Regions from separate parts of the Paenibacillus donghaensis genome, predicted to be linked through region 1. Evidence: riboswitches for the same ligand, from Rfam matches in the RefSeq annotation. Region 1 holds a riboswitch; the other holds the start of a gene.
What was found. A riboswitch is a leader RNA that binds a small molecule or an ion and turns the genes downstream of it on or off. The one in region 1 is predicted to bind cobalamin.
Positions count from the first base shown of each region.

Region 1 (3,414 bases):
CGTCCGGCGATCCGGCTGGGGACGAGGAGCTTGAAGCTGAAGCTACCCCAAGCCCTAAGCCGACCGTAGAATAAGGGCTGCAGTGCAGCCTATGCGCAAATATAAGAATTTATAGGTTACACGCCATAAATTATCCTTCTATTTCTCGCAGAAAAGGATGCCGCCTCTTGCAGAGGACGGCGAAGCCATTTCTTCTTGCAGCGGCATCCTTCAAGCATAAAAGCAGGATTCAGCAATGTGCAGATACTAGTCAACCGAGGTTTTTTGCTTAAGGAAAGGGAGAGATTCTACGTATGGATGAATTGAAGGCAGCGTACCAGCGGCTAGGCGTTTCAGAGGATGTTACCAAAGAAGAATTGGACAAGCAGTTTGATCTACTGATCCGCAAGTCGCGTTCCAATGCCAAGGCCGGTGATGCGGGCAAGCAGCAGGAGAGCGAATATGAAGAGGATTTCAAGGCCATCCGCTATATCCTGAACGCACGACGGGAGCAGGAAATTGAGGAAGCGACCCAAAAGCGGCTGGCTAAATGGGGCAAGCTGGGCGGAACGGTGGAGAAGACGGAACGGTTCTTCCGCTTGTACAAGGTGCATGTGCTGCTTAGTCTGATTGCGCTGGCGATTGTTATTGGAGGCGCTGCCCTGTTCACGAACCACAGAACCGAGCAGAAACGTCTGGCCAGCCTGCCGCCGCTCGATCTGTCGATCATGTTCCTCGGCAACTACCAGCTGCAGGATGAGAGCGGATCAGCGGAAGCGCTAAATAAGGCGATTCTGGCCGCTTTTCCGGAGTGGAAGCGTGTGGAGACCAAAGTGACGTACCTGCCCAGTGGCGAAGGCGGCGGGATGATGGATTCGGCCTATCTGCAGAAGGCGGTAGCCGAGCTGAGCATGGAGAAGCCGGATATCTATGTGCTGGATGACTGGTCTTTTGAATGGCTGGGCAAACAGACGGTGCTGGGCAAGCTGGATGAGCAGGCGGCTGGCAAATGGAAGGACCTGATCAAGGAGGGCCTCGCCAAGCAGCAGCAGACCGAAGAGGACACCGCGCCGCATATATATGGCATGGATCTGACCACAAGCGCCTTGAGCGCCGATCTGCCGCTGAATCACGGTGAGCTGATTGCAGGGGTACGTTATGATGCGGCCCGGATGGAGAAGGCGGAGCAGTTTATCGAACGCTTCCTCTCGGAAGTGAAATAGATCTGGACAAGCAGGCAGTCATACGTTGTATCACGTGAATAGGCCGATGGCTCAGAGAGCAGAAATCTCAGTTTATCTATGGACATGTAGTAGAATAATAGATATGATTGTGATTAATAAAAAAATAGTTTAATTTTGGAGAAGGTGCGGGTTCTATGCTTGCGTAGGTCCTGCTTAAAAGGGAAGTCCGGTCCAAAACCGGCGCGGTCCCGCCACTGTACGTGCTGAGCGTCTCCACGATAAGCCACTGTCCCTGTGAGGGGCGGGAAGGCGGGGGAAGCGATGAAGCATCAGCCAGGAGACCTGCCTGCTCCATTATGTTTCTATTCTTCGTGGGGTAAGAATCGGAACAAGTACAGTGTGCCCTGTGTGCCTTCGTGCGCGCACTTCTGAATTTGGATTCTTCCCGGACCGCCCTTACAGGGCGGTTTTTATGTTGCTCTCCTGTTGTCCGTGCTGCAAGCTATCCAATCTATACACAGAAAGAGGTTAATTATGAAGAAAATCATTTCCTCCAAGGCTTTTGCCCTTGGACTGGCCTTATTGCTGGTCATCTCGATTCTGGGAACGTCGCTTGTTCCTTCTTCACAGGTATTTGCTGAATCTGCCACACCTGCTGTTCAGGAGGGTGGAGGTGCAACAGGCACGCTTACCCAAGCAGGCATATCGGCCGCAGATGCTCCGGTGCAGACCCGCGCTGCGGCAGCCCTGCAGGCTGCCATTACGTATGTGCAGAAGCAAGACAGCATCTCAGACTGGACGGCGGTCAGCCTGGGAAGAACAGGCCATCAGCTGCCGGCCGGCTACCTTGCGGGGCTGGAGGAGAAGGTTAAGGATGCCAACGGCTTCTATAAGAAAGCAACGGACTACGCAAGAATTTCACTTGCGGTAACCGCAGGCGGTCTGGATGCGACCGATTACGCCGGTTACGATCTGATCGGACCGCTGCACAGTCAAGAAACGCTGCTGAACACAGGCATTAACGGCCCGGTCTACAGCCTGCTGGCTATAGAATCGGGAGCATATGAAGTTCCGGATACGGCGCTGCGCAGCAAGGCGGATCTGCTGAAGGAAATTGTGTCACAGCAGAAACCAGACGGCGGCTTCGGGCTTGTTCCAGAAATTGCGAGCAGTGTCGATATTACCGCTATGGTTCTGAACGTACTGGCGGCACACGGAGACGATGCTGAAGCGAAGTCTGCGGGAGACCGCGCGGTACAATGGCTGAAGCAAAGACAGCAACAAGACGGAGGGTATGACAGCTCCAGTGAAGCTACCTCCCAGGTTATCATCGGCCTGACCTCAGCCGGAATCGATCCGGCGGGCACTGAGTTCACCAAGAATGGCCAGACGCTGCTGGATCACCTGCTTGCGTTCAGCCTGCCGGACGGCAGCTTCAGCCATACGCTTGAAGGCGGCTCGAATGGAATGGCTACGGAACAGGCGCTGCAAGCACTGGCAGCTTATGATCTGTTCCTCAAGGGTGAGAAGTTCTATGATTTCCCAGCTCCAACTCCGCAGCCTCAGCCAGTTCAGGTTACGCTGAGTATTGAAGGGCCGCAAGGAACGATAGCTGAAGGCAAAGCGGAAGGCGTTACTGCGCTGGATGCGCTGAAGCAGCTGGCAGCGGCAAAGAATATTCCGCTGAAGATTACGGTGGATCAGCAATACGGGGATTATGTTACAGCCATTAACGGGATAGAGGCGTTTCAATTTGGTCCCGGTTCTGGCTGGATGTACCTGACCTACAGAGATGGACAACGCATTTCACCGAATGTGGGTGCTGCAAGTTATGCGCTGCAGGCCGGAGAGACGGTCAAGTTCTATTATGGTGATTACAGCGGCACCTCGCTGATCCATTCGATCAAGGCAACACCGGAGCAGCCGCAGAGCGGCCAGGCATTCAGTATAGCCGTGCTTAAAGATGTTACAACATATGATGCAAACTATGTACCTACGACCACACAGGTGCCTGCCGCAGCGGTAAAAGTCACGGTTGCGGGCCAATCCGTCACCACGGATGAGAGTGGAACGGCAACCTTTGCTTCGGGCGTAGCCGCAGGAACACATACCATTGAAGTGACCGGCTATCAAGCGGGCAGCTTCCCGACTGTACTGCGTGAGACGGCTCCGCTCGAAGTCTTACCGAGCAGCACGTTGACGGAAGTAAGTATTGAAGGGCCGCACCATACCCTTGCATCAGGCGCAGCGG
Region 1 covers NZ_CP021780.1:8,354,652-8,358,065, forward strand. Annotated here, with positions in the region: gene B9T62_RS37685 (GAP1-N2 domain-containing protein) at 1-74, shown strand, start outside; gene B9T62_RS37690 (molecular chaperone DnaJ) at 294-1,202, shown strand; cobalamin riboswitch at 1,328-1,527, shown strand; gene B9T62_RS37695 (S-layer homology domain-containing protein) at 1,698-3,414, shown strand, end outside.

Region 2 (3,414 bases), 780 kb from region 1:
TAACCGCAGATGTTCATAGATGTTTGACCCGGTCCCGCACCTCAGCCTGCTTGGCGGCATTGAAGCGGGTCTGGTAATCCCCGGTCAGATAACCGGTTACCCGGCGCAGGCGGCGGATATGAACCTTGTTCTCGTCCGCTCCGCAGGAAGGGCAGTGGCTGCCGATGACACCTTCATGTCCGCAGGCCGAGCAGCGGTCGATGGGGTGATTGATGCTGAAGTAGCTGATCTGCTGCTCCAGGGCATACTTAATGATTTTGACAAAAGCAGCCGGATTGCTGCGGGCATTGCCGTTTAATTCAACATAAGAAATAGCGCCTGCGTTGCAATGCTCATGGAACGAAGCTTCCAGGCTGATCTTGCGGGCTGCAGGGAGGTCATAATAGACCGGGATATGAAAAGAGTTCGTATAATATTCACGGTCCGTTACACCCGGAATGGAGCCAAGCAGCTTACGGTCCACCTTGGTGAACTTGCCGGACAAGCCTTCAGCCGGAGTGGCGAACAGCGTAATGTTCAGATCCAGCTCTTCGCTCTTGCGGTCGCAGTATTCGCGCATATGGCGCACGATGGCTACGGCCTTGGCATGGATGCTGTCATCCTCGCCATGATGCTTGCCGTACATGGCTTTCATGCATTCGGCCATCCCAATGAAGCCGATGGAGAGGCTGCCGTGCTTCAGCAGTTCGCCGACGCTGTCCTCAGGGGCTAACTGCTCGCCGCCTTCCCAGACACCTTCGCGCATCATGAAGTCGGAGGCTTTGGCTTTCTGTGCCGCCTGGATGCGGAAGCGGTGAAGCAGACCTTCCAGGGCAATGTCCATATAATAATTCAGGTCCTCATAGAAGCCGTCTTCGTCGGCAGTGCTGCGGCGGCCGGTAATTGTGCCGTGGGCCAGCCCGAGACGCACCAGATTCAGCGTATTGAAGGACAGGTTGCCTTTGCCTGAGCAGTGGTTGCGGCCGAAGCGGTCGCCCAGCACGCGGGTGCGGCAGCCCATAGTGGCGAATTCCGTATCGGGATCACTTGGATCATAATACTGGATATTCAGCGGAGCGTCCAGATTGGCGAAGTTGGGATAGAGTCTACGCGCAGAGCATTCTGCTGCTTTCAGGAACAGCTCATAGTTGGCATCGCCTTGTCTTTGGTTGATCCCTTCCTTGCACTTGAAGATCTGAATCGGGAACACCGGCGTCTCGCCGCTGCCCAGCCCGTTCATGGTTGCGCTCAGCAGGGAGCTGATCACCATCTGCCCTTCGGGTGAGGTGCAGGTGCCGTAGTTGATGCTGGTGAACGGAATCTGTCCACCGGACCGGCTGGACATCGTATTCAGGTTATGTATCATGCTCTCCGCTGCCTGAAGCGTTTCACTTTCCGTTTCCTTCAGTGCATAGCGGAAGGCACGCGGATATTGCTCCGCCAGATCGCTGCGGCTCATGGAGATCTCGCCCGTCACGTCATGGACTTGTCCTTCTTCGAAGTAGTCGAGACCCTTGCGGAACAGCTTGGCGAAGGATTTAGTAACATACGGCGCCAGATCATAGTCAAGCTTATTGGCCGATACGCCGCCGTATTGTGCATTCTGCTGGGACTGAAAAATAATCGCCACCAGCGACATGGCGGTCATGATCGAGTTCGGAGGCCGGACGCTGCCATTGCCGGTGTTGAAGCCTTCACGGAGCAGACGCTCAAACGGTATAAAGATGCAGTTGGTCGTTCCGATGGCGTACTGATCCAGGTCATGTACATAAACGACATTATCGAGTGTCGCCTGCACCAGCTGTGGAGGCATGGTGAAGTTGCGTGCATACCATTTGGAGTATTCACTGCCGAACTTGCTCATTTTACCGGAGAAGCTTTCCCCGTTCAAATTGGCGTTCTCACGCAGCATATCCAGATCCGTACTGTCGATAATACCGCGTCCCAGCTCAATAACTTCCTCCAATAGAACTTCCTGTACATTCTTCGTATCGCCTAACCGTTTCTCCAGCAACGTCATAACTCTGCTCTCTCCTCTCGGTATATAACAAACATCTATATAATCATAGAAAAAGGCACCCTCTGCCGAGGTAGCAGAGAATGCCCGTATGCGCAGCAGAAATACCCGGTTCGGATATTTGCAGTGGTCTTCAGGTGAAGCTGGCCGCATGCGGACACCTTCCCTGTTCCTCGCAGGATTAATCTTAACGTATAGGTGTCGGTGAAACAGGCAGGTTTCCTGGCTTCCGGCATGCTGTCCGGCGCCTTCCCAAGGGGCTGACAGCCCTCAGTGGCCCTGGCCGGCAGAAGGGGTCTTAGAGCAGCCGCTGAGGCTCCCCTGAAACCATCCGGTTACAGTGGCGGGACCGCAGCGGATTCGCACCGCGCTTCCCTATTAAGCTCTGAATCTCTTACAGAAGCAGAGCACCTATTTCACTATATTTTGTTGTCGTTTGATAAAGATAACCCAATATATAGTGTTTGTCCATCATTTTTTCGCAATCCCATGTCTGGCGCGGGTTCCCTGTATATCCTCCACAATTGATCCACAGCGCAGCCCGGAGTAATCCACAATGTATCCACAAGTACAGTCTGAAAGGTTCATGAATTCTCTGAAAATATGCCACAAAGAGTCCATAATTATAGTGACGGCTGACACTTGAGCGGCAGCTTGCCACCAAACGACAGCGTTCGCCTGTCTGCGCAGAATCATTGTTTGTGGGAGAGCATGGGAGTTGTTACAATAGAAGGGTCTAAAGACTCAGAAAGCAGGAGGAATTATAATGGCGATTGCTGAAGTTACGGTTATACCGATTGGAACGGGCAGCACCAGTCTAAGCAGCTATGTTGCCGATATGCAGCGGGTGCTGAAGACCATAGAAGGAATTACGTATGAGCTTACGTCGATGGGTACCATAATCGAAGGGCCGCTCCCGCGTATCCTGGCCGCCGCTGAGGCGCTCCATGAATCTCCGTTCACCGCCGGTGCGCAGCGCGTATCGACCTCGCTGAAGATTGATGACCGCCGGGACAAACCGTCCACCAGCCGCGGGAAGCTGGAAGCGGTGGAACGTAAGCTGAGGGAGGACTAGGGTCATGGAACAGCGGATAGTAATCACTGGGTTCGGGATCAAGGTCCCGGGTGGGGACGACCATGAGGACTATTTACAGCATCTGCTGAGCGGAAGCTATCATTTTACCGCCACAGACCATCTGACTCCCCATGGAGAGACTCTGCTGCTGGGAGAAGTTACAGGAGGCCTGGGAGAATTGGATCAGAAGCAGTACCGGACGCTTCCCCGCACCTCCAAGCTGGCAATAGCTACTACTATAGAAGCGCTTGCGATGGCCGGTCTGGACCCTGGGGGGTGGACCGGCGGACGGGTGTTTTTTTCGGGACTACAATGGGGGCACTACGCCTCTGGAAGAGATGAT
Region 2 covers NZ_CP021780.1:7,577,010-7,580,423, forward strand. Annotated here, with positions in the region: gene nrdG (anaerobic ribonucleoside-triphosphate reductase activating protein) at 1-17, opposite strand, end outside; gene B9T62_RS34295 (anaerobic ribonucleoside triphosphate reductase) at 14-1,999, opposite strand; cobalamin riboswitch at 2,192-2,426, opposite strand; gene B9T62_RS34300 (MTH1187 family thiamine-binding protein) at 2,763-3,071, shown strand; gene B9T62_RS41385 (beta-ketoacyl synthase N-terminal-like domain-containing protein) at 3,076-3,414, shown strand, end outside; gene B9T62_RS41390 (beta-ketoacyl-[acyl-carrier-protein] synthase family protein) at 3,410-3,414, shown strand, end outside.
Region 2: linked by a shared signal. The riboswitch ahead of B9T62_RS34295 (anaerobic ribonucleoside triphosphate reductase) and the one ahead of B9T62_RS37695 (S-layer homology domain-containing protein) in region 1 are both predicted to bind cobalamin.